Regions from separate parts of the Bradyrhizobium sp. WSM4872 genome, predicted to be linked through region 3. Evidence: predicted binding sites of a transcription regulator. Region 3 holds the regulator's gene; each other region holds the start of a gene.

Region 1 (4,162 bases), on a different contig from region 3:
GTCGCGCACGTTCATCTTGAAGCCGCCGGGCATCACGATGTCGCCGGGCTTCTGGTCCGGCTTGCACGCCCCCAGCCATTTCGCTTCGAGCTGCATGGTCGTGTCGCGGCCTGCCGTGCCGGCGGCGCCGCCTTGCGCGTGCGACGACGTCTTCACCGTATAGGCCGAATTGAAATCGCCAGTGATCTCAGCATGCGAAGTCGTGCTGATGCCGGCGACATTGCATTCGGAATCGCTGACATAGCCGTTTGCGGTCTTCTTGATGTCCTGCTTGGCGCAAATCTGCTTGGCCATCGGGGAGACGTTGTTGTTCATCTCCTTGTCGACGGTCTCGTCGGTGCAGTGCTGCATGGTCATCTCGGGCACCGGCGTGCCGGTCCTGACCATCTTCAATTCCCACAGGCCCGCCTTGCGCACCGGCAGGTCGTCAGCGCGGGCGCTGGCTGCCGACAAGACGAGACAAAGGGCGGAGCCGAGCAAAGCGAGTTTGCGCGTCATGAGGGAAGCTCCCGGCTGCGAGATAGCGGCGTTGCGAAAGCGCCTCAGTAGAGCGTGCGGATCGGCTGGTCGGCGGCGCCATAGGGCACCCAGCGGCAGGAGAACGAGATGTAGCCGCCCTCATAGGCCTGCATCGCCAGGAATTTGGCGACCTTGCCGTAGCGCGCGCAGTGATCGACCGCGACCTGCCGCGCATCGACCTGGGTTGCCATCGAATAGGCGATGATGCCGCCGGTGTCGTTGCCCTTGAACGGAGGCACCGGAAGGAGATCGGCGCGTGCCGACTGGCTCGCCATCATACCCAAGGCAAGTAGGCCCGCGGCCGCAATGATTCGCATTCCCGTCACTCCGATTGGTTGGCGGCAGTTTACGGTGCCGGCGCGACGGAGGAAAGAACCGAAGACCCCTCTAACGCAGCATTGCAGTCAACTCGTCGGCAAGTGTTGCCGCGCTGCACTTGACCTCCCCCGGCCTTCGCGGCACCGTCCGACCCTCGCAGATCATGCTGTCTGGATTGCCCATGCGCGCCTCGACCTTCCTGAAATCGCTCCGCTTTGCCGCCGTGCTCGGCCTCCTGTTCGGGGCGCTGTCGCTCGGCGAGGCCAGGGCCGCTAATCCGCTGGAGCTGAATTTCTGGCTGAGCGGGCCGCGCTATGACGGCAACGTCTCCGAATGCGACAGGGCGCTGCCGACGATCGCCACGCAGTTCTGGGAGAAGGAAAGCTCGTTCTGGAATTCCTCGTTGAAGATCACCGGCTTCGCCGCGGTTCACGAGACCGCGTTCCGGCCCTGGGCATCCGACAACATCCCTCGCCGCTATTGCACCGGCGAGGCCATGCTCACGGACGGCAAGATGCGCAAGGTGCATTTCTCGATCGTCGAGGATGGCGGCTTCGCCGGCTATGGCCAGGGCGTCGAATGGTGCGTGGTCGGGCTCGACCGCAACTGGGCCTACAACCCGGCCTGCCGCGCCGCCAAACAATAATTGAAAAAGTTCTGATCCGGACAAATCAGGCGGCCGAACGACGGTCGCCCGAATTTTGTTCTTGAAATGTTCTTATCGCCTGCTAGGCTCGTCTGCACAGTCTAGTTGAGGGGCGTCGCCATGTTTCATTCCAGATTGCATTCGTTCTCCCGCCTGATGATCTCGCTGACGCTTGCGGCCGGGCTGGCTGCGCTGGCCGGTGGCGCAAAGGCCCAGGACAAGCGGCAGAACACGCCCGGCGAATTCGATTTTTATGTGCTGTCGCTGTCGTGGTCGCCCTCCTTCTGCGAAGAGGCGGCGGAGCGCGGCGGCCGCTCGCAGATCCAGTGCAGCGGACGGCCCTACGCTTTCGTGGTGCATGGTCTGTGGCCGCAATATGAGAATGGTTTTCCGGAATATTGTCAGCGGCCGTCGCCGCGGCTGAACCGCAGCATCGTCTCCTCCATGCTCGATCTGATGCCGGCGCCGGGGCTGATCTTCAACGAATGGGACAAGCACGGCACCTGCTCGGGCCTGGCCGACCGCAACTATTTCGAAACGATCCGGAAGGCGCGCGCCGCAATCAAGATTCCGGCTGAATATCTCGATTTGTCGCAGGCCAAAACCGTGGCGCCAGCGGAGGTGGAGGAAGCCTTCATCAAGGCCAATCCGGGCCTCAGCAATGCCGCCGTCTCGATCACCTGCAACCGGACGCGGCTATCGGAAGTCCGCATCTGCCTCAGCAAGGACCTGCAATTCCGCGCCTGCGAGGAGATCGACCGCCGCGCCTGCCGCCGCGACCAGGTGGCGATGCCGCCGATCCGGGGTGGGTAGCCCAGGCGTCGTGCCTCTTTGCTCAGGCCGTCACGTGGCGTAGTGCTCTTGCATGAATTACCGCCACGCCTTCCATGCCGGCAACTTCGCCGATGTCATCAAGCACATCGTGCTGGCGCGCATCATCACCTATCTCCAGGACAAGCCGGGCGCGTTCCGCGTCATCGACACCCATGCCGGCGCCGGCCTCTACGATCTCGAAAGCGACGAGGCGCGCCGCGGCGGCGAGTGGCTGACGGGCATTGCGCGGCTGATGCAGGCGCGGCTGTCGAATGACGCCATGGCGCTGACCAAGCCCTATCTCGACATCGTCCGCGCTTTCAATCCGAAAGGTGAGCTCAAGGCCTATCCGGGCTCGCCGCTGATCGCGCGCGCCCTGCTGCGGCCGCAGGACCGCCTCGTCGCCTGCGAAATCGAGCCGAAGGCGCGGAAAGCGCTGATCGGCGTGCTGCGCCACGACGAACAGGCCCGCGTGGTCGACCTCGACGGCTGGATGGCATTGCCGGCTTTCGTGCCGCCGAAGGAACGGCGTGGGCTCGTGCTGATCGACCCGCCGTTCGAGGCAAAGGACGAGTTCGAAAAGCTCGGAGAGGCATTCTCGGCGGCTTTCGCGAAATGGCCGACCGGTATCTATGTAATCTGGTATCCTGCCAAGAGCCGACGTGCCACCGACACGCTGGTGCAATCAGTGGCGCGGCTCGCAGCCGCAGCAAAACCGCCGGGAAAATGCCTGCGCCTGGAATTCAGCGTGGCGCCGCAAGCCGACGGCGCAGCCCTCACCTCGAGCGGGCTCTTGATCGTCAATCCCCCTTACACACTGCACGGCGAACTCAAGACGATCCTGCCGGAGCTGGAAATGCCGCTTGGCCAGGGTGGCGCTGCCAGATTCCGATTAGAGGTGCCGAGGCCGTAACACTCCGGCATCTTGGGAAAAATATGCAGGAGCGGTGGTCAATCTGCAGAGAACCGTATTATGCTGTTGCGGTGACTGGCTTTACGTTCCGCTTCCGCGAATGGTTGCGGCGGAGTGAAGGCCTAAGAAAGATCCAGTCGGACCGAATGGTCTGCCCAAGGATGGCCAGCTCCCGGGCTTCGTAAGTCCCGGTCATGTCGTGACGCGCGTCTGCGTCACGACGGAGGAGCAATGAGGGGGAGTTTCCCGATGGCCATGACGGGAACGGTCAAGTTTTTCAACGGCGAGCGCGGCTACGGATTCATCAAGCCGGACGACGGAGGCCGCGACGTCTTCGTGCATATTACTGCTGTGGAGCGGGCCGGACTGAAGGACCTCGCCGAAGGACAGCGTATTACTTTCGAAGTCGAACCGGACAAGAAGGGCAAGGGGCCGAAGGCGGTCGATTTGGTCATCCTTCCCTAGCGAGCCTGGCGCAAAAAAAATCCCGGCCGCAAGCGGCCGGGAGGTTGGTCCGGTATTTTCTTCTTTAGCTATCAGAAGTGATAGTTCACGCCTGCGCGCACAACGCTGGCGCTATAGCCGTTTGACACGCCCGTAATCGCGAACTGACTCGTCGACAGATCGACGTAGAGATATTCGAGCTTGGCGCTCCAGTTCGGCGCGAACCCGACTTCCGCGCCGGCACCGATGGTCCAACCGGCGCTGGTGTGCGACTCGGTCCAGCCGAACGTCTGCGCGCGCAGCTCCCCGAAGGCGAGGCCCGCCGTGCCGTAGAACAGCACGTTGCTGAAGGCATAGCCGGCGCGGCCGCGCAGGGTGCCGAACCACGGATTGGAGAACTTCCACGGCGCGAAGGTGTCGTCGGCACCGGCGGCCTGGATGTCGCCCTCGACACCGAACACCCATGGGCCGGTCTGGAAATTGTAGCCGGCCTGAACGCCGCCGACGAA
Region 2 (4,162 bases), on a different contig from region 3:
TGCGGCTTAGAGCGTTTTCAAGTTCGCGCGAAGAAAACGCGTCACAACAATCTGGAACGGTTCTGAGTCGATCAGAACCGAAAGTACCCTCATTGCAGACGAGAATTTTTGCACTCTGGAACGTCCTGTTTTAGGAACACGGATTCTGCGCTCCCGTTGGCCTACACAACCAACCAGGAGTTTGAGATGAAGAAGCTCATCATAGCGACCGCGGCCTTCGGCCTCATGTGCGGCTCGGCCCTTGCGCAGAACCAGACCGGCCCCGCAGCGCAGACCGACAACATGCAGAAGCCCGGCATGACCAACACGAACAGGGGCACGACGAGCAGCGGCACGACCGGCATGAGCCATGACGGCATGAGCAAGGGCGGAATGGTGAGGCCCGACGCCTCCGGCCAGGGTGGCTCCGGCCCGGGCAGCGACCAGGGCGGCACCAAGACTCGCAGCAACATGAAGTAAGCCGGTCTCCTGTACGGCCTGCTTCCCGGCCGCGTCGCTTCCCACAAGGCGGCGCGGCCCTTTCATGACAAGAGTCGTTTGGGAACCTGTCGCGAATGCACGCCTCACAAACGCGCGCGCACGGGAACGGTCAGCCCTCGCCGCGAGTTGCCCCATCTCCAGCAAGGAGATCGCCATGAGCGTTGAAGGTAAAGTGAAGGAAGGCGCCGGGTTCATCAAAGAAGAGATGAACGAACACGGCAAATCCCCAGAGAGCCAGAAGAAGGCTCAGGAAGGTCGTGACTTGCGCAACGAAGGCCGGGTCGAGGACGGCAAGCCGCCGAAGACGACCAAGCCGGGCACCGGTCACTAGGGCATTTTCGCGTGGACTGAATCGGTTCGCGATAATTCTCCGGCCTGATTTTCGAAAACCGCCTCCGGCAATGTCGGGGGCGGTTTTTCGATACACGCGCCATCGCGTGCAAGGCTATCGATGTCAAGGCTATCGATATCAAGGCTATCGATATCAAGGCTATCGCATATGCAGAAACATTTGGCTGAAGCTCGACTGCGACCATCCTTCGAGATGCCCGCCTGCGGCGGGCCCACAGGATGAGGGATGAGTATGCGGCAGCATTTCAACGCAGATGGATGCAGCCAAGCCTCATCTGGGCAGGTGGGCACCTTGCCGCGTCATGGGCGAGCCACGAACAAACAAGGAACAAAAAGCACGAGCCGGCATTGAACCTGAAAAGGAGAGATCGCCATGACTAACAATAAGATGGCTGACAAGACAGCTGACAACACCGCGGACAACACACAAAAGGATCCGAAGGATTGGGTCTCCGGCGACGACCCGATGACCGGCGCCCAGGAATCCTACCTCAAGACCCTCGCCGAGCAGGCGCACAAGCCCCTCCCCGAGGAGGATCTGACCAAGGCAGAGGCGTCAGAGCTGATCGACACAATGCGGCAGAAGACCGGGCTCGAGAAATAGAGAGCTTCAGCATTTCGAAACTTGGGATTGACGGGGCGGCGGCCGACAGGAAGGCCGCCGATCGCCGCTTCGCGGAGCGCCAATTCGGACCAATCATCGACGGCGAGCGCGGTCCTGTAACGCAGGCTCGCGACCAGGCGGCTAATCGCTTTCGACGACCCTGACAGCGAGCTCAGCGACCGCACGACGGCCGGCCGCGACGAGGCCGTCGATTTCGCGTGTCTCGTGCTTGGCGCAGTGGATGATCCGTTCGGCGACATACCGGCGCGCGGCGTAGGCGTCCATCACCTGAGGCATCATCTCGCTGACGCGCTCCAGCGCCCTGTCCATCTGCGACAGCGTTCGTGCGTTGAACTCTTCCAGAAGCAACATCAACAGTCCTCAATCTCATCAAGATTACTTGTTGGGCGACGGACGCCGAAAGGCATGCACCCCGCGCGCCCTGCGAGATGGGAGAGCCTGACTCCACCAATGTCCGAAGTGCCGCCGATACCGAGAGAGGTTGCAGACGTTCGGCCGACGCGGCATTCACAAACGTTAAGCGCGATGCGTTTCGTTGGGCACGGGCGGTGTCAGTGCACTGTCCCGCAAGGGGAGCCATCGGTGTTCGCGAAGAGCACTGCGATCAGGCAGCCAACTGCGCGTCACCGTAATTCGTAATTCCCGACGGATAGGCCAATATCGGACATCACGGTCATTGCCAGATCACTTCCGTACATCGCGGATTGCCAGCTTGACCACTGTAACGAGGACGAAGGCGGGCGCCCCGTAAACGACGGCATTCACGGCCCAAGTGATGGCGACGCCCAGGAAAACAGAACTGCCGACCGCTCCCCAGAAAAGGTAAGCTGCGGATATGCCCGGCATCTCCCATGCCATCACAGCGATGGAATAGTCGGTGAGCTGCTCCATGACGAGCAGCACCGTCGAGACGACCGCCCCGATTGCCAGTGCGATGATGACACCCGATTTCATTGTCTTCAAAGCCCCAACAGTCCCATCACGATCGGAATCATAAAAAAGGCTGCGAGGCCGAGGAGGCCTCCTACGGCGACCTTGACCCAACGCCGTTGGATTTTCGGCTCGAGCCACGTCGCCAGTTTGACCCAGAGCGCATACGCCCATCCAGCAACAATCGAGCGGATAAGTGCAAACAGAAGCTCGCCTAAAATATTTGCCATGGCCGTTAGTCGCGTCATCTCCGGGAGGAGTTCATCCGCGAACGGCGAAACAAACCTATTCACCCGTGAGTGAGGTGGCCGCCGGCCGCCGCACCAGTTGCTCGACGAGATCGGCTGCACGCGCGAGGTCGCCAAAACGTTTGACCCGGGAGGCGAAGGCGTGACAGGCCGCACGCATGGCCTGATCGCGAAGCATATCCATCACTGCATCATCAATTGCGGCCGACGTCGCATCGGGCGAAATCACATGTCCCAGGCCGAGTGCCTCGATGCGGGCGGCATTGTCGTTCTGGTCGCGCCCGTTCGGAAAGCACAGACATGGCCGGCCCGTGCCTGCACTGTACATCAGCGTTCCCAGCCCGGCATGGGTGACGACAAGATCGACGGACGGAAGTACCGCGTCGTGCGGCACAAATGACCGCGCCTCCAGGCCGCCCGCAATCGGCAGCGAGTCCGGCGTAAAACCCCGGCCCGTCGTGACCAGAACCTCGAGCGGCAGCGGCGCCAAGGCGGTGCATATGTTTCGCAGCGTTGACCCCTGGCCTTGGAAGGTGCTGCTGAGACTGACCAGCACAAGGGGCCGCTCCGGAAATCGGCGAGGCCACGGTGCAGATGCGACCGGCTCCCGGATCGGCCCGACGAAATGAATGTGGGGAGATGTGGACGTCTGCGTCCCGAACTCGGGATAACTCGCTGCAAGCACCAGCGGGGCGCGATCGAGCAGATCGAACAGCGTCGAACCCGCTCCTGCTACGCTCGCGACGAGGGAGTTCAGAAATCCGATGCAGCCGCCTTCGGTGAGCCAGGCCAGATGATTGAAGACGGCGAAAGTGATGCCGTGGTCGAGGGCCAGTTTCTGCGTGCTGATCAACATGACGTCGATCAGGCAGATGTCCGGACGGAGCGCTACGTGAGTGGCGAGAAAATCCTGCGCGAAGCTGGGCGAGCCGGCGAGGTCTTCGGAAATGAATGCAACTTCGTCGTCGGCTGTATTGTGCCGGGTGGGATCCCATTGCCGCGCGGTCGCCAGCGAATGGAATGTCGCGCCGTCCGAAGCGACGGCTTGGGCCTGAGTATCGTGGGTCAGCACGTGGACATCATGACCACGGCGCTTCAACTCGCGCGCCAGAGCACGCTGGGGCGGGAGGTTTCCCCCGCCATCCCAATAGGTCATCAATACGCGGAGCCGATTGGCAGGCACGGAGCCGCCCGTCGTTCCAGTCATGGTTTCATGCTTCATCTGGCTCTTTCTCTAGTGATCTGCTCCAGCAGGCCGGCCATCAGGATGGTGACCTCCTTCCGGGTGTTGCCAAAGTCGCGCCGCAGAAGTTTCCAGGTATAGACATCGGTCGCGACAACGATACGGGTGATTTGCCGCTCTCGCCCCCCGCCCTTCAGCGCGCCGCCAAACCACTTCGCGACCCAGGCGCGGTGCTCGCGCCGGCCTCGCTCCAGGATCGGGCGCAGGGCTGGATGACGCTCTTCCTGCGCCAGAAGACGGATCACCAGATCTCCCATGACTTCATAGTGTGCGATCAGGGCCCCG
Region 3 (4,162 bases):
TATGTGCGGGACAGCGAAGCCTATCGGTTGCACGAGATGGGGAAGATCAGCGATGAGGACTATTTCGCCTCATTGCGAGCCTCGCTCGGAATCGGCATTTCGGATGCGCAGTTCCTGGAAGGCTGGAACGCGATCTTCGCCGGCGAAATGCCTGATATCGCCGAGCTGCTGCCGCGGGCAGCGAAGCAGATCCCGCTCTACGCCTTCTCCAACACCAACCGGCCGCACGTGGACCATTTCTCGAGGGAATATGCCGACCTCCTCGGCCATTTCCGCGAGCTGTATTTGTCGTCCAGCATCGGCCTGCGCAAGCCGGACGCGAAGGCCTTCGACCACGTCGTTGCGGCGATCGGCGTGCCCGCCGGGCGTATCGTGTTCTTCGATGATCTTGCCGAAAATATCGAGGGAGCGCGGGCGCGCGGCTTGACGGCGGTGCATGTGACCTCGCCCCGGGACGTCGGGAACGCATTGAAGGCATTGGGCATCTGACGACTATCTGTCGTCGCGAAACCCGACGGGAACAATTTTGAAAAAATTGAGGAACCCGATCACTTTGTGCATTTTTGTACAGAGTTCCCGGAACGGAATACCGCCTTCCGGACTCTTAGAGTCCGCTGGGACTTCTACGGACGGATGCATCATCGTGTTGGGCAAGACCTACCTCACCAAGCAGGCCTCTCTTCTTCTTGAATTCGCCAGGACAACTTCAGATTCGGATCTTTCCGCCAAGCTTGTGAGCAAGGCCGCCGATCTGAAATCCCAGGCCGATCCGTTGCCCGACAAGGATAAGGGATCCAAGGCGCCCGACGTAACATCCGGGCAGGCAGGCAGCTGATCGATGCAGGCCGGTGATTTCGTGGCTTCGATGACCACTTTCCTGCCGATCTCTCACGTTCTTCGGATCATGCCGCGACGCGCTTGATCCCGGCTTCCGGAACGATGCGAAGCGGCGGGATGACTGCCCCCGTTTTTGCCTCTGCGCCCGCGCTCGGCTAGAAGACTTGCGGAACATTCGCCCGAACGTGCCGAGCAGGAGTTTTCGCCGTGGCCTTGATGCCGGTTTCCGACGCGCTCGCCGCGGTGCTGGCGGATGCAGAGCCACTGCCGGAAGAAATGATTTCGCTCGACGAGGCCTACCATCGCGTGCTCGCGCGTGACGTCGCGGCGCGGCGCACGCAGCCGCCGCAGGCGATGTCGGCGATGGACGGTTACGCGGTGCGGGCGGCCGACGCCGCGACGATCGATTCGGAGCTCACCGTCATCGGCGAAGTCGCGGCGGGCCGACCGTTCGCCGGGAGGGTCGGCGCCGGCGAGGCCGTACGGATCTTCACGGGCGGCGTCATTCCCGGTGGCGCGGATGCCGTCGTGATCCAGGAAGACACTGTTGTCGCCGGCAAACGTATCACGATCAAGGAAGCCGCGATCGCCGGACGGCACATCCGCCCAGCCGGTATCGATTTCCGCGAGGGCGACGTGCTCCTGCGCAAGGGAAGCCGTCTCACCGAGCGCGACCTCGCGCTCGCCGCCGGCATGAATCATCCGCACCTTGCCGTTTTCAGGCGTCCGAAAGTCGCGATTCTCGCCACGGGCGACGAGCTGGTGATGCCGGGCACCACGCCCGGCCACGGCCAGATCGTCTATTCCAACGGCTACGCCCTGCACGCGCTCGCCCGCAGCGAGGGCGCCGAGACCATCGACCTCGGTATTGCCGCCGACACGCTGGAGGCGACCACCGCCGGCATCCGCAGCGCCCGTGAGAGCGGCGCCGACGTCCTGATCACGACCGGCGGCGCATCGGTCGGCGACCACGATCTGGTCCAGCAGGCGCTGCGGGACGAAGGCATCGCGATAGCGTTCTGGAAGATCGCGATGCGGCCAGGCAAGCCGATGATGCACGGACGGCTCGGCGCAATGGGTGTGATCGGCCTGCCGGGCAATCCCGTGTCGTCCTATGTGTGCGCTTTCCTGTTCATGGTGCCGCTGATTCGCGTCCTGTCTGGCCGTTCGGTGATTCACCATCGCCGTGAACGCGCCGTGCTCGGCCGCGACGTCGGCGCCAACGACCAGCGCGAGGACTATCTGCGCGCGCATCTGGAGGAGCGTGACGATGGCACACGCGTCGTTCTTCCCGTCAATCATCAAGACTCTTCGCTGCTTGCGAATCTCGCTGCAGCACAGGTACTTCTCGTGCGCGCACCGTTCGCGCCGAAGGCCGAAGCCGGCACGGCTTGCGAAGTGTTGCGGCTCCCCGTCTGAGCGTCCGGCAATGCGCGTTCCGCGAACTTTGCTCTGTTCACGGTAAATTAAGCAGTTGCGGAACATGTATCGAACATATAGTGTCCGTTCATGATTTGTTTCGAGCATGTAGCGGCTTATGGCCGAATTCAGCGTCTCGGAATCGGACGACATCAACCGGGGGACTTTGGTCGAGATGTTAACGCGCAAACAATACGAGCTTCTGCGGTTCATCAGTGAACGTCTGAAGGAAAGCGGCGTGCCGCCCTCCTTCGACGAGATGAAGGATGCGCTCGACCTGCGCTCGAAGTCGGGCATCCATCGCCTGATCACGGCGCTCGAGGAGCGTGGCTTCATCCGACGCCTGCCCAACCGCGCCCGTGCGATTGAAGTCATCAAGCTGCCGGAGCTCCAGGCAGCCGCCGGCAGCCGCCGCGGCTTCACGCCGAGCGTCATCGAGGGCAATCTCGGCAAGGTGCGTGCGGGCTCCAGCCTGCCCGCTGACGAGGGCGAACGTCCCGTGGCGGTGCCGGTGATGGGCCGCATCGCGGCCGGCACGCCGATCGAGGCATTGCAGACCCGCAGCCATACCATCAGCGTACCGCCTGACATGCTCGGCTCGGGCGAGCATTACGCGCTCGAAGTACGCGGTGATTCCATGGTCGAGGCCGGCATCCTCGACGGCGACATGGCGCTGATCCAGCGCAACGAGAGCGCTGATACCGGCGACATCGTGGTGGCGCTGATCGACGACGAGGAAGCGACGCTGAAGCGCTTCCGCCGTCGCGGCGCCTCGATCGCGCTCGAGCCCGCCAACGCAGCCTATGAGGTCCGCATCCTGCCGCCCAACCGGGTGAAGATTCAGGGCAAGCTGATCGGGCTTTACCGGAAGTACTGATACCGGAAGTGCTTCATACCTGAAGTGCTTGGCGCCTCGCGCGCTTCCGACCGGCATCGCCGGTCAGAGATTGGAGCGGATCATCGTCCGCTCCGGCTGGATAGTCGTTCTGGTTCTGCACAGACTATCCGGCCCCTCCTCCGGCGCTGGCTCCTCGCGACGCCCAGGAAACAGCACCGAAACAGCACCGCTTCAAATGGCACCGCGTCGCGGCTCGCGTGTTCGAGGAAACACCATCCAGCGATCAAGTTCGCCCGCCGCAGCCAAGCCGGCAATATTCGCGCATGCGCCTCCCGAATGCATCGCAACGGGCTTTGTTCCTATTGAATTCGGGAAAGATAATGTGATCGCGGCTTGCGGAAGCCAGCCGCAGATTTGCCCACAACCAAGCAGAGCTTTCGTGCTTCCACTCTGATAGAGGCCTGCGCCTCGATAAGAGACGCGGGTTGCTATCCCAGCATGAGGAGCACCCGATGTGTGACTACAGCCTACATGCCGTCGCGTCGCGCCCCGCCGAAGTCGGCGAGACGATCGTCACGACAAGCTTCCGCGGCACCTCGACGCGCGGCTTCGCCTCCGCAGCCGATCCATCCGTTGCCGTCTGCCTGCTGCCGGGAACGGAGCTCGCCTTCGCCGACGACGTCCGCTACGACAATCGCTGGATCTGGACGCGCACCATCAATTCCCGCGTGGGCAAGTTCGGCAAAATCGATCCGCACGTTCCCGACCGCCATCACGACGCGATCGAATTCCCCGACGGCAAATATGTCCTGGTGACGCAGCTCGTCGAAGGCCAGCGAGCGACCGTGCTGCAACTGCCGGTGACTCAGTCGGTCACCGAGCGCGAGCACAAGGCGCAGATCATCGCCGACAGCAGGCAGCCGACCGTCACGCACCTGCCGATCGGCTGAAACAGCCGCCCTCCGGCTACGAGGTCGGAGGTCAGGATTGAATCGCCATCGCCGGCCGTGGCCGGCGAGATGGTGTAGTTTGCGCCCAGCGAATCCGAGCGGACGCACCGATCCACTG
Region 4 (4,162 bases), on a different contig from region 3:
CGCCGGCCCTTCGGTGGAGAGATAGACCACCTGGCCGCCGTCGACGGGCTGCGCGGCAATCGAGATCAGGCGCGTCGAGGGGTTGGCCTGGCAGGACTCCGATTCCGACCCGAGGCCGTCGTCGACGACCGCGAAGTCGGCAGCGTCCGCATCCTCGGTGATCTGAACCCGCACCGTGGCGCGCGCGGGATCATCCGTGAAGGCGACATGCACGCCGGCGGTCCAGAACAGCGACGTCAGCTCGACCGAGGTGTCGCCGAGGGCGATGCAGGGATGCGAGACCGATCCGATCTCGCTGCGGGCAAACACCGCGGCCGCCAAAACGGGAATAACCGAGGCCAGGATCTTGAAACGCAACATGACACGCTACTCGCCGGGCCCTGTACGGGAACTGATGGGCCTTATGGTTTGCAGAGCGTAAAGGAAACTCGTTACCGCCGGGTTGATGCGCGGAATGATCACACCAGCTGCCGCACATCCTCCGCGAGTGCGCGATAGGACAGTGCTTCGGCCAGATGCAGCCGGCCGATCTTGTCGGCGCCGTCGAGATCGGCCAGCGTGCGCGCCACCCGCAGCACGCGGTGATAGCCACGCGCCGACAGCCGCATGGTCTCGGCGGCGTCGCGCAGCAGCTTCTGGCCTTGCGCATCCGGCTTGGCGATCTCCTCCAGCACCGAGGCCGGGGCTTCGGCGTTGGTGCGAACCTTCGGCAGGCCGGCGTCCGCGTAGCGCGCGAGCTGGATGTCGCGCGCGGCGGCCACGCGCGCGGCGACTTCGGCCGAGCCCTCCGCCGGCGGCGGCAGGATCAAATCGGCCGCGGTCACCGCGGGAACCTCGATGCGCAAATCGATGCGGTCCATCAGCGGCCCCGAGATGCGGGCCTGGTAGTCGCCGGTGCAGCGATCGATGCGGCCGCGCTTGCAGGCATAGCCGGGCTCGAATGCATTGCCGCAGCGGCAGGGATTCATCGCGGCGACCAGCATGAAGCGCGCGGGATAGGTGACGCGGTGGTTGGCGCGGGAGACCGAGACCTCGCCGTTCTCCAGCGGCTGGCGCAGCGAATCCAGCACGCGCGGATCGAATTCGGGGAGCTCGTCGAGGAACAGCACGCCCTGATGCGCGAGCGAGATCTCGCCGGGCCGTGCGCGCATGCCGCCGCCGGTAAGCGCGGCCATGCTGGCGGAATGATGCGGCGAGCGAAACGGCCGCCGCGCCGTCAGCGCGCCGCCCTCGATCTCGCCGGCAACAGAGGCGATCATCGAAACCTCGAGCAACTCGCCCGGTGACAACGGTGGCAGGATCGAGGGCAGGCGTGCCGCCAGCATCGATTTGCCGGCGCCGGGCGCGCCGATCATGAGCAGGTGATGACCGCCGGCGGCCGCGATCTCCAGCGCCCGCTTGGCGCTCTCCTGGCCCTTGATGTCGCGCAGGTCGAGGGGCGAGCTTGCTGCTTCATGCACCTTCGGCACCGGCCGCGACAGCACCTGCGTTCCCTTGAAATGGTTCGCGATCTGGATCAGCGAACTTGCGGCGATGATCTGGATGTCCGGGCTCGCCCATGCCGCTTCCGAGCCGCAAGCCGCCGGACAGATCAGCCCCTCCTCGCGCACATTGGCGCCGATTGCGGCAGGAAGGACACCGGCCACCGGCGCGATCGATCCGTCGAGGCCAAGCTCACCCAGAACGGTGAAGCCGGTCAGTGCATCCGGTGGAATCGCGCCGATCGCCCCCATCAGCCCGAGCGCGATCGGCAGGTCATAATGGCTGCCTTCCTTGGGCAGATCGGCGGGCGCGAGATTGACGGTGATCCGCCGCGCCGGCAGCGCCAGCCCCGAGGCGATCAGCGCCGAGCGGACCCGCTCGCGCGCCTCCGACACCGCCTTGTCCGGGAGACCGACGATCGCGAAGGCCGGCAGACCCGGCGCGACCTGCACCTGCACGTCGACCGCGCGGGCCTCGATCCCCTCAAAGGCGACGGTAGAAACCCGCTGAACCATGCCCGAACCAGCCTGCCCTTTTGCACAATTAGGGGTAGCAGAGCGGGCCAGTCCTTGCAAGAACAATACGGGAACGTGTTGAGGGGGCCTGGAAGGCCCTAACCGATCGTAAACACGACGAAGACACTACGCCTCGAATGCAAGCTGCTCTGCTCAGCACATTCCAACGAATGTCCGCTACTCCTAGGGGTGCGGGATGGGCCGTGGTCTAACGGGTGAACAATTCAAATGCTTGCAAATCGCCGGAGAAGCGAACGACGGATGTGCACGCGGCTCGCCAAGATTCATTTTGGCGCGGGTTCGCTGCCGCGGGACTGCACGATCACCGATATTTCGGATGGCGGCGTGAAAGTAGTGGCGGAATTTCTGGAAGTGCCGCCGCAATTCACCATCATCTTCGCACCCGACTATTCCCGCCAGTGCCGCCTGCGCTGGCGCATCGGCTGCGAGTTCGGCGCTGAATTCACCGACTGAGCCATCGGAAGCGCCCCGCCTTAACGGGACTTTAGCGTTAATCGGTAAGCATCTCTGATCAGTCGCCGAGTGATCAGAGTATGTCCAAGCGTTCGTCCGTCGCCTCTCCTCCGGCGAGATATCTGTTTTCCGCGCTTCTGATCCTGGCCCTCGGCGGCTGTCAGACCACCGGCATCGAAGACATCACCGGCGCGCTCGGCGGAAAGTCGGACACGGCTGGCAGGGCCGACACCAAGCCCGACGTGAGGCCGGACATGGACGCGCTGCGCGAGCGCTATCGCGCCAAACCTGGCGATCCCAACATCGCGCTCGAATACGGCAAGGCGTTGCGTCAGACCGGCCAGCGCGCGCAGGCGCTCGCGGTGCTGGAGCAGGCCGTGCTCACCCATTCCAACAACAAGGCGCTGCTCGCCGGCTATGGCCGCGCGCTCGCCGACAGCGGCAGTTTCCAGCAGGCGTTCGACGTCCTCGGTCGCGCGCATTCGCCCGAGGATCCCGACTGGCATATTCTGTCGGCGCAGGGCGCCGCGCTCGATCAGCTCGGCCGCAACGAGGAAGCGCAGCAATACTACGCCGCCGCGCTGAAGATCGTGCCGGACGAGCCGTCGGTGCTGTCCAATCTCGGACTGTCCTACATGCTGCAGAACAATCTGCCGCGGGCAGAGGAAACGATGCGCCGTGCGCACGCGCGCAATCCCGCCGATTCGCGCGTGCGCGCCAATCTCGCGCTCGTGCTGGGACTGGAAGGAAAGCAGGCCGAGGCGGAGACCATCGTGAAGGCCGACCTGCCGCCGGATCAAGCGGCGGCAAAGGTCACGGCGCTGCGGCAATTGCTGGTGAAGAAGCAGCAGCGGGCGGAGAAGTAACCGGCTCGTTCCTGAGCTCGACAGATTGAGCCTCGCCGAGCGCACCGAGGGAGGTGCGTTCCCTCCCCCAGAAGGGGGAAGGGAGCGGAGAGAGCTCAGTTCTTGTCCCTACGACGCCTTGCGATGCGGGGCTGATCCGCGCCCCGACCTGCCCTTCAGCTTCTTCAGCAGCGGGCCGAGCAGCGAGCGCTTCGGCTTCTTCACCTCGCCGCGCCCGGCAAGGCGGTTCGCCATGTTCTGGAACAGCTCGGTGGTGCGGTGGCTCTTGGAGACCTCCGCGATCATCTGGCCGTTGTTGGCCGCGGTCGAGAACAGCTTCGAATCGAACGGGATCACCGCGATAGGCTGGCTCTCCATGGTCTTGGCGAAGGCCTTGACCTCGATCTCCGCACGCTTGGGCATGCCGACCTGGTTGATGCAGTAGAGCGGTGGCCGGTCGTTCGGCCGCGCCGCCTTCAACACGTTCAGCATGTTCTTGGTGTTGCGCAGGTTCGCAAGATCGGGCTCGGCCACGATCACGATGTCGTCCGCGTTGACCAGCGCGCGTCGGGTCCAGCCGGACCATTGGTGGGGAACGTCGAGCACGATGCAGGGCGTGGTCATCCGTAGCGTGTCGAACACCGCGTCGAAGGCCTCCGCGCCGAAATCGTAGACGCGGTCGAGGGTGGCAGGCGCAGCAAGGAGGCTGAGCCGCTCGGTGCATTTGGAGAGCAGACGCTCCATCAGAGCCGTGTCCGGCCGATCCTGTGACAGCACCGCATTGGCGATGCCCTGCACCGGGTCCTGGTTGTAGTCGAGACCCGCGGTACCGAAGGCGAGGTCGAG

The links. Region 3 encodes LexA, which represses DNA repair genes until DNA is damaged. Its sites were predicted from a motif close to TGTTCNNNNTGTGTTCNG; they were not measured.
Region 1: AC0L3C_RS28285 (ribonuclease T2 family protein) is a predicted target of LexA. The motif match lies at 1,540-1,557, and genes of this name have one in related genera.
Region 2: AC0L3C_RS01595 (DUF3072 domain-containing protein) is a predicted target of LexA. The motif match lies at 1,145-1,162, and genes of this name have one in related genera.
Region 4: AC0L3C_RS23340 (YifB family Mg chelatase-like AAA ATPase) is a predicted target of LexA. The motif match lies at 2,056-2,073, and genes of this name have one in related genera.

The regions. Positions count from the first base shown of each region.
Region 1 covers NZ_JBVVPT010000027.1:93,166-97,327, forward strand. The annotation lists gene AC0L3C_RS28270 (DUF3617 domain-containing protein) at 1-498, opposite strand, end outside; gene AC0L3C_RS28275 (hypothetical protein) at 543-836, opposite strand; gene AC0L3C_RS28280 (hypothetical protein) at 1,019-1,483, shown strand; gene AC0L3C_RS28285 (ribonuclease T2 family protein) at 1,604-2,296, shown strand; gene AC0L3C_RS28290 (23S rRNA (adenine(2030)-N(6))-methyltransferase RlmJ) at 2,349-3,209, shown strand; gene AC0L3C_RS28295 (cold-shock protein) at 3,459-3,674, shown strand; gene AC0L3C_RS28300 (outer membrane protein) at 3,746-4,162, opposite strand, start outside.
Region 2 covers NZ_JBVVPT010000001.1:324,364-328,525, forward strand. The annotation lists gene AC0L3C_RS01580 (hypothetical protein) at 1-10, shown strand, start outside; gene AC0L3C_RS01585 (hypothetical protein) at 187-459, shown strand; gene AC0L3C_RS01590 (hypothetical protein) at 635-811, shown strand; gene AC0L3C_RS01595 (DUF3072 domain-containing protein) at 1,205-1,435, shown strand; gene AC0L3C_RS01600 (hypothetical protein) at 1,577-1,807, opposite strand; gene AC0L3C_RS01605 (hypothetical protein) at 2,141-2,410, opposite strand; gene AC0L3C_RS01610 (hypothetical protein) at 2,416-2,616, opposite strand; gene AC0L3C_RS01615 (glycosyltransferase) at 2,672-3,856, opposite strand; gene AC0L3C_RS01620 (TetR/AcrR family transcriptional regulator) at 3,853-4,162, opposite strand, start outside.
Region 3 covers NZ_JBVVPT010000003.1:44,224-48,385, forward strand. The annotation lists gene AC0L3C_RS05850 (HAD family hydrolase) at 1-489, shown strand, start outside; gene AC0L3C_RS05855 (hypothetical protein) at 644-835, shown strand; gene AC0L3C_RS05860 (molybdopterin molybdotransferase MoeA) at 1,045-2,256, shown strand; gene lexA (transcriptional repressor LexA) at 2,432-3,133, shown strand; gene AC0L3C_RS05870 (hypothetical protein) at 3,607-4,044, shown strand.
Region 4 covers NZ_JBVVPT010000019.1:10,821-14,982, reverse strand. The annotation lists gene AC0L3C_RS23345 (hypothetical protein) at 1-360, opposite strand, end outside; gene AC0L3C_RS23340 (YifB family Mg chelatase-like AAA ATPase) at 459-1,997, opposite strand; gene AC0L3C_RS23335 (PilZ domain-containing protein) at 2,226-2,471, shown strand; gene AC0L3C_RS23330 (tetratricopeptide repeat protein) at 2,552-3,337, shown strand; gene AC0L3C_RS23325 (CpaE/TadZ family protein) at 3,446-4,162, opposite strand, start outside.